DNA from 2 places in the Sivoneniella epilithica UHCC 1019 genome. Region 2 is predicted to be linked to the other one. Evidence: predicted binding sites of a transcription regulator. Region 2 holds the regulator's gene; the other holds the start of a gene.
What was found. The regulator NtcA, encoded in region 2, controls nitrogen genes in cyanobacteria. The targets are predictions, from matches to a motif close to TTTGTANNNNNNNNTACAAA.

Region 1 (3,973 bases), on a different contig from region 2:
GGGAATTTCTGGGCTGTGGATGCGATCGCTGCGGCAAAATGGACAGGCTCGCCCGGATTGGTTACGCCCAGTGCATTTCATGCTGGGATTAACTTTAGCCGTTTTGGTACTAGTGCTATTGGCGATCGGCATTGTTGGCACCTTGGGCGAATATGGCAGTTTAGGGCATTCCGTGCATTTCATATCCGGTTTAGCCGTTGTCTATCTCGTGTTTCTGTCGGCTTGGAGTGCCGTGCAGATCACTACAGAGCGACTATGGGCAAGGCGGCTACACATTGGCATTAATACAATCTTGCTGGTGGGGTTTATTGGGGTATCGGCTACAGGTTGGACAGTGGTGCAGAAATACCTGCCTTGAAGGAGCGACTCGACGGTAGGGTGTAAAGTATAGAAAAATGGAGCAAGATGAGTGGAATCGGTTCAATCATCACCCGAAACGCAGTCTATTTCTGTAAAAGAAACTTTTCCGGTAACGTTTAGGCTTTCACCGCTGATTCGGATAACGTTGCTGGGGTTATATGGGGCATTAACATCGCCATTGCCCTTACTGCCGCAAACAGACGGAGTGGTTGTTTCTCCCCAATGGCTGTGGTTGGGCATTAGCTTAGGCTTTGTTGCCCTATATGGAGCATTGTCAGAGCGAGTGATTGTCACTGAAACAGAGATTCAGGTGACCTATCCAGCCTGGATGCCGCGCTTTTTGCGGAAAGGATGGGTTTTACCCTGGGCAGAAGTAAAAGCTTTGAAACCTCGCTCTACTGGGCAGGGAGGCATTGTGTATTATTTTTTGAGTCAGGCTGGGCAGGCGTATTTGTTGCCAATGCGCGTTGCAGGGTTTTCACGGTTAGTTCGCTTAGTGCAAGAACGAACAGGGATTGATACCAGTGATGTGCGTCCATTGTCGCAACCATGGATGTATTTAATGCTGCTAGGGTTAACGGTGCTGTTGCTGTTGGTGGATAGTTGGACAATTTGGACGGCACTTTCCCTCACGGCATGATCTCCCCGACTCAACCTACCCAAATTCGCGTAGATCGGGTGAGTTTCGCACCGCAATTGTTGAAGTCTGCCAAATTGGGGCGCAGGGATCAATTCAACCTGCCTGCTTACTATTCGCTGCGGGAGGTGTCGTTTGAAGTCTTTGAGGGCGATCGCGTTGCGATTGTGGGTGCCGCTGGAGCCGGTAAAACTACTCTATTACGGCTGCTGAACCGCCTAATTTCTCCAACTCAGGGATCGATTTATTTGGGCGATCGCCCAAATACCGAAATTTCTCCCGTTGACCTGCGACAACATATTCTCTTGCTACCCCAAGAATCTAAGTTGCTGGGAATGACAGTACAAGATGCCTTAGCTTATCCGCTGCAACTACGGGGTTTTTCGCCGCAAGCGATCGCAGCCCAGGTGAGCGAGTGGCGCGATCGCCTGCCCATTCCGGTTGAGTGGCTGCATCGAACTGAGCCGCAATTATCGTTAGGACAACGGCAATGGGTGGCGATCGCCCGTGCCCTAATTGCCCAGCCTCAAGTTTTATTGCTCGATGAACCCACTGCCGCATTAGATGCCAATCAGTGCCAGCAGTTTTTCGCGGTCTTTAAGCAATCTGGATATGCGCCCACGGTTTTAATGGTGACACATCAACTGGATCTGGCTCAAGCATGGTGTACTCGTGTTTTACACTTTCAGGGAGGACAGTTAGTTGTAGATCAACCCGCAAGTAAGATTAACTGGCGAACCCTTGAAGAAGCCTTGCAGCAAACCGCGATCGCCCAGGAAGAAGAATGGGCGTGAGAGGTCAAAAATCTGAAAATGAAAAAGGCTCCTCCTATAGGGGAGCCACTGAATCAAGAGGTTAGAAACAGAACTTTACAAACGCTTATAAACTAGGACAACTCTGTCTAGATTTGGCGACAGAGTAGGGGAAGCGAACGGGTAAAAGCCTCCAACACTGTTAGAAACCCAACTAAAACCGCTCAAACGGCTTCCTGGTTCTTTTCGCTGGTGCGGATGCGAATAATTTGATCAACTGGAGTCACAAAGATCTTGCCATCGCCGATCTCACCCGTTCGAGCCGCTACGATAATCTTATCGATCACCATGTCTACCTGTTCGTCTTCAACCACAATTTCAACCTTGAGCTTTTGCAAAAACTCAACGGTATACTCTGACCCGCGATAGCGCTCAGTTTGTCCCTTCTGGCGACCAAAGCCTCTGACCTCAGAAACCGTCATGCCAACAATGCCTGCATTGACAAGCGCAATCTTTACTTCATCAAGCTTAAACGGGCGAATAATAGCCTCAACTTTTTTCAACTCCTTCACTCCTTATTTTTATGGGCTGCTTTGTTATTTAGCATGTCACTTTCTATCACCGTCCAGAGCGAATATTTTGTAACAAAAACTACAGTCTGCTGTCTGGCGATCGCACACTTTATCAAATACTTGCCTAATAGCAAGATACTAAAGATGTTTCAAGCATTCATGGAAGTAAAGATCTCTAACGGGAAGGCAGCAACGGGCGCACAATCAAAAATCCGGTGCCAAACGCCGTCACAATAATCATGCAAATGACCAAAACTAGCCACCATGCCCCAATTTCTTTCGCTTCCGCTTGAGTAGTCGAAGCAGACTGACTAGGCTGCCCCGTAAACAGTTTCCCAGGGAAATTGGTAAGCTGCTTCAAAGCGTTTTTGGCAGGAGTTCCAGCAGACGAACGATTTAAGTGAACAGGGCGTGCTAGGGTTTCAGCGGTCAGTGAAGTCTCGGCAACTGAGCTGGAAAAGTTGTCTGGACTTGCGTTGCCTCCCTGTGAGTTGTCTCCCTGTAAAGTAGTATCTGCAAGCTGACGAAGATAGAGGGCTGACTGCACTACTCGCTCAATTTCTAGCCGCAACTGCTGATTTCTTTGAACCAGATCGTTATTTTGAACCTTTAAAGAATCGAGGGACGTTCGAGTAGATTGCAGTTCACTGGCGACTTCTCGATAGACCGAAATAGGAACAGACGGGCTACGGGGTGCTTCTAGTTTTGAAGGCGTGGATGTTTTGGCAAGTTGCATCATCGGTTTAGTATTGACGTTAGAGGTCATAGGAAAGAAGTGTTTGTGGATACAGCAAAAAATGATTGCCCACACGATAAACCCAAACTTAAAAAGTGACCGTTTTTCTTGAACTGACAAGTCACCCTTGCGCGATCGCCCCTTACGTTTACTTCTGTAGGTCGTCTTTGTCTTGCAGGGTCCAGAGGATCTGAAAGCTGAGTTTAAGCAGAAAAATTGGTAGACCTGCCTGGGGATTGAGCCAAATGGCGAAACCAACGATCGCAAACTCAGTCACCTTACGCCATTTCTTGAAGTTGGAAGGTTTCATTGGAAGTTCTTGTGAGTTGACTTCTCCAGAATTGCTGGGGTGTGCATGACAACCCGTGCGTGACTTGCGTGACTTGCATGAGTTAGAACAAAAGCAATCGAATCTTTTGGTGAAGATATGGTGGATCGATCGTTGCGGGCATCTGAAGCAGGCGTAAAGAAGATCAGAAAGGCAATGAATCGGGATAGCTGGACACAGCAGAATCTGGCAGACGCGCCTGACTTGAAAGTAAGTCGTTCCACTATTGGTAATTTTGCTAATGGAAAACCTGTAGATCGATGGATTTTTGAGGAAGCCTGTCGCCTGCTGGATCTGTTGATCAAAGATATTGCTGAACCTGAAGAAGAAACTCCAGATCCGAGCATTGTTGAACTGGTATCCAAAGCCCGATCGCAGATCCAGACATACACGCAGGAACGGTGCGGGACGATGCGGGTGCTGGATATGACCCAGCCGATCGACTTGGACAACATTTACATTCAGGTCAACATTCTGCACAAACTGACGCGATCGCGGGGATCGGAACTGGCGGAACTGCTGCGGGAAGGGTCGCTGGAAAACTTCGATCGCTTCTGCATTGGCAATGTGCAACAAAAGCGAGTGCCG
Region 2 (3,973 bases):
CGAATCTTTTGAGGTCCCAGTTCCGCTGCCAAATATCGGACGCTCATTTCCAAACCCGCTTTGGCGATCCCCATGACGTTGTAATTGGGGATCACTCGCACACCACCTAAATAGGTAAGTGTGACAATGCTGCCGCCTTCGGTCATCAATGGCTTTGCTGCACCACAGAGCTTAACGAGGGAGTAGGTGCTTATATCCAGTGCTGTGGCGAACCCGGAGCGAGATGTTTCCACGAAGCCGCCTGTCAGGTCATCTCGGTTGGCAAATGCTAGACAGTGAATCAAAATGTCGATTCTGCCCCACTTATCGCCTACGGTTTCAAAGGCAGATTGAATTTGAGCATCATCTTGAACGTTTAATGGAACAAATACACTGGGATTGAGGGGTTCTACCAACTCAGCTACCTTTTTTTCCATTTTCCCTTTTTCATCGGGTAGATAGGAAATGCCAATGTTCGCGCCGGCTTTGTGAAGCTGTTGGGCAATGCCCCACGCGATCGAGCGGTTATTAGCGATTCCGGTTACAAGGGCGTTTTTCCCAGTCAAGTCCAGCATGGCAATCAATCCTTTGAGGGCACCTATGAGGATACTGAAATATGGGGTATAAAGATAGCACTCCTAGTTAGTTCAAGAGTTCTAAAGTTTAGCTGCAAAAAGGATTTCAATAGATGCCCGTAATTATTTTTGCAATGAATTTTGTTCAATTTGCCAAGCTGCGGTTAAGATACTGATACTTTCTAGGCTCTTTATATGGGTAAGAAAGCGGTAGGTAAGTGACTCTAAGCTTTTGTATAGGGGCTGCGATCGCCTTATTTTGTAACAAAGGGTACAAAAAACCCTTTAGGAGTGCGTTTAAGTATTCTAAGTTACAGAGTTGAATGCTAATTATTCGGCATGTTTTATTCAACGAGTTGGCACGTAGTAAGGACTCCGAGCAGGGGAATATGGTTGTGACGCAAGATAGACCACTGGCATCGGTATTTCGTCAGATGGGAAGTGGGGTGTTTCCACCCGTTGTTGAATCGTTTGAACGGGGTAAAACGATTTTTTTTCCAGGCGATCCTGCTGAGCGCGTCTACTTCCTAGTTAAGGGAGCCGTAAAGCTTTCTAGGGTATACGAAGCAGGGGAAGAAATTACAGTTGCATTGTTGAGAGAAAATAGTGTGTTTGGGGTGCTGTCGCTGATTACAGGACATCGTTCCGATCGCTTTTATCATGCTGTGGCGTTTACGCCTGTGGAGTTGCTTTCAGTACCGATTGAACAGGTTGAGAAAGCGTTAAAAGATAACCCTGATCTATCGATGATTTTGCTGCAAGGGTTGTCTTCGCGCATTTTGCAGACTGAAATGATGATTGAAACGCTGGCTCATCGCGATATGGGTTCTCGATTGGTTAGCTTTTTGTTGATTCTGTGCCGAGATTTTGGTACGCCCAGTAAAGAAGGAATTACGATTGATCTGAAGCTCTCGCATCAGGCGATCGCAGAAGCGATCGGCTCTACCCGTGTGACGGTCACTCGGCTTTTAGGCGACTTACGGCAAGATAATATGGTTTCGATTCATAAAAAGAAAATTACTGTGCATAATCCTGTAACCTTAAGTCAGCAGTTTACGTGATGAGCTAGAAACCAGCAGTTTATTAAAAATAAGAGTTGTGCGCTCACAAATTCGCAAGTGAGTAGAGCCATCATCAAAGATTCATGGGGTAGGCTATAGATGAGTTTGCCCCTGTTTGCATTGCAAAGGTTAGGGCGTTTTGGTTTGGAGCAGCGATGTCTACGGGGCTGATCCTAATATTTGCAATATTGGTAATTGGTGGTGTGATTGCCACTGTGGGCGATCGCATTGGCACCAAAGTTGGGAAAGCTCGCCTCAGCCTATTTAACTTACGCCCGCGTCGCACGGCAACCTTAATCACCATTTTGACGGGGATCGTCGTTGCTGCTTCCACCTTGGGGATTCTATTTGCAACCAGTGGTCCATTACGCACCGGAGTCTTTGAATTAGGCGCACTTCAACGCAAGCTAAGACGGGCACGCACTGACCTAAACGATGCAAAAAGTCAGTTAGAAACGGCTCAAGCTCAAAAGCAACGTACTGAAGCCGAATTAAACCGGGCAAAAGCCCAAGAAATTGAGGCTCAAAAGCAACTAATGAGTACTCAAAAACAGATTCAAACCATTGGCGGCTCTTTGAAAAGCGCGATCGCCGAACGGAACCGTGCCATGAGCGATCGCGTTACAGTACAGCGGACTCTTGAACAAAACCGCAGCCAACTTGCCACTATCTCTGAGCAAGTATTGCAATTTCGAGCCAATATTAGCCGACTGCAAGCAGAGCAGAGTCAAGTTGTGGCAGTGGCAGAAGAGGAAATTAAAGCCAAAAGTGCAATCATTAGTGAGCGGGAAGGGCGACTGAAACAGCTAGAAGCTCAGCAAGATTTTTTGGTGCAAGAAATTGGCAAGCTGGAGCGAGAAGCCGAGGGGTTGCGCCGGGGTAATGTGGCAATCCAGCGGGGGCAAGTGCTTTCTTCGGCGGTGGTGCGGATTCTTGACCCACGCTCTACCCAAGGCGCGATCGATCAGCTTTTACGAGAAGCCAATCGCTCTGCAACTCAATTGGTGCGACCTGGCACAAAACCGCAGGGACAAATCATTCAAATTACCAAAGCCGAAGTGGATCAACTGATCAGGCAAGTGAGTAACGGTCAAGATTATGTAGTCCGTATTTCGTCAGCTGCCAATTATCTTACTGGAGAAAACCTGGTTCAAGTTTTTGCAGAAGCGGCTCCCAACCGGATTGTTTTTCAAGAAGGGGATCTGATTGCTGCCACGTCTCTAAATCCAGCTAGCTTGAGCGAGGTTCAAATTCAGCAGCGAATTAATCTGCTAGTAACCGCAGCCGGATTTAGGGCGCGGCGTTTGGGAATTCTGACTGATACGGTGCAAATTGGCGATGGGCGAGTCCAAGATCTATTGACATTTATCGAAAAGCTGCAAGGGTACAACGAGACGATCGAGCTAAGAACGATCGCGGAGGAAAAAACATTGACAGCAGGTCCTCTAAAAGTAAATCTGGTGGCAGTACAGAATGGCAAAGAGTTACTGCGATCGCAATAACTCTATCAGTCCTGGCAACAGTACACTAGCAATGATTCCCTTTGAGCAACGATTTACTTTTAGCGATCGCCTTCTCAAAAAATGGTTAAAGGTTTTCTGACATGGTAGACCATCGCTTGCACCCACCCTTAATACAGCTATCTCCTGACCTTGATCAAGACGACTCCTATATTGACTATCACTATCACACCCCCGGCGAGATTCCGGGCACCCTTGATATTGATCCCAAAGCCCCCCCACCCGTCATCATTTTGATTGACTACTCTAAAAAGGGCGCTAGCCGACGCGAACTCGATACCCCCGAAGAAATCATTCCTTATCTAGATACCGAATCAGTTTCCTGGGTCGATGTAAAAGGATTTGGCAATGAAGATATTATGCAGCGATTGGGGGAAGTCTTTAATCTGCATCCGCTCGTGTTAGAAGACGTGGTGAATGTTCCTCAGCGACCCAAAGTGGAAGAACACCCAGAGCAACTGCTGATCATCGCGCGCATGGTCACTTTACGGGACGACGAAGAAACATTTGAAAGTGAGCAGGTTAGTTTTATCTTGGGTCGGCACTACTTGCTCACGGTTCAAGAAGAACCCCGCTACGACAGCTTTGGTCCTATTCGAGAACGGATTCGCACCAGTAAAGGAACCATTTGCTGTAATGGGGCTGATTATCTCACCTATGCCCTGCTAGATTCGATTATTGATGGTTTTTTTCCGGTTCTAGAGATCTATGGTGAACAGCTAGAAGAACTAGAAGATGAAGTAGTAGCCAATCCTAATCGCCAAACTCTGCAAAAGATTCATGAGCTTAAACGTCAGCTACTGACCCTGCGTCGAGCCATTTGGCCTCAGCGGGATGC

Region 1: AB3R30_RS20940 (P-II family nitrogen regulator) is a predicted target of NtcA. The motif match lies at 2,388-2,407, and genes of this name have one in related genera.

Annotation. Positions count from the first base shown of each region.
Region 1 covers NZ_JBFPDP010000044.1:1,258-5,230, reverse strand. The annotation lists gene AB3R30_RS20955 (DUF4079 domain-containing protein) at 1-358, shown strand, start outside; gene AB3R30_RS20950 (hypothetical protein) at 410-1,000, shown strand; gene AB3R30_RS20945 (ABC transporter ATP-binding protein) at 964-1,791, shown strand; gene AB3R30_RS20940 (P-II family nitrogen regulator) at 1,974-2,321, opposite strand; gene AB3R30_RS20935 (hypothetical protein) at 2,497-3,087, opposite strand; gene AB3R30_RS20930 (hypothetical protein) at 3,206-3,367, opposite strand; gene AB3R30_RS20925 (NACHT domain-containing protein) at 3,485-3,973, shown strand, end outside.
Region 2 covers NZ_JBFPDP010000017.1:22,724-26,696, forward strand. The annotation lists gene fabI (enoyl-ACP reductase FabI) at 1-554, opposite strand, end outside; gene ntcA (global nitrogen regulator NtcA) at 878-1,615, shown strand; gene AB3R30_RS12370 (DUF3084 domain-containing protein) at 1,771-3,117, shown strand; gene corA (magnesium/cobalt transporter CorA) at 3,219-3,973, shown strand, end outside.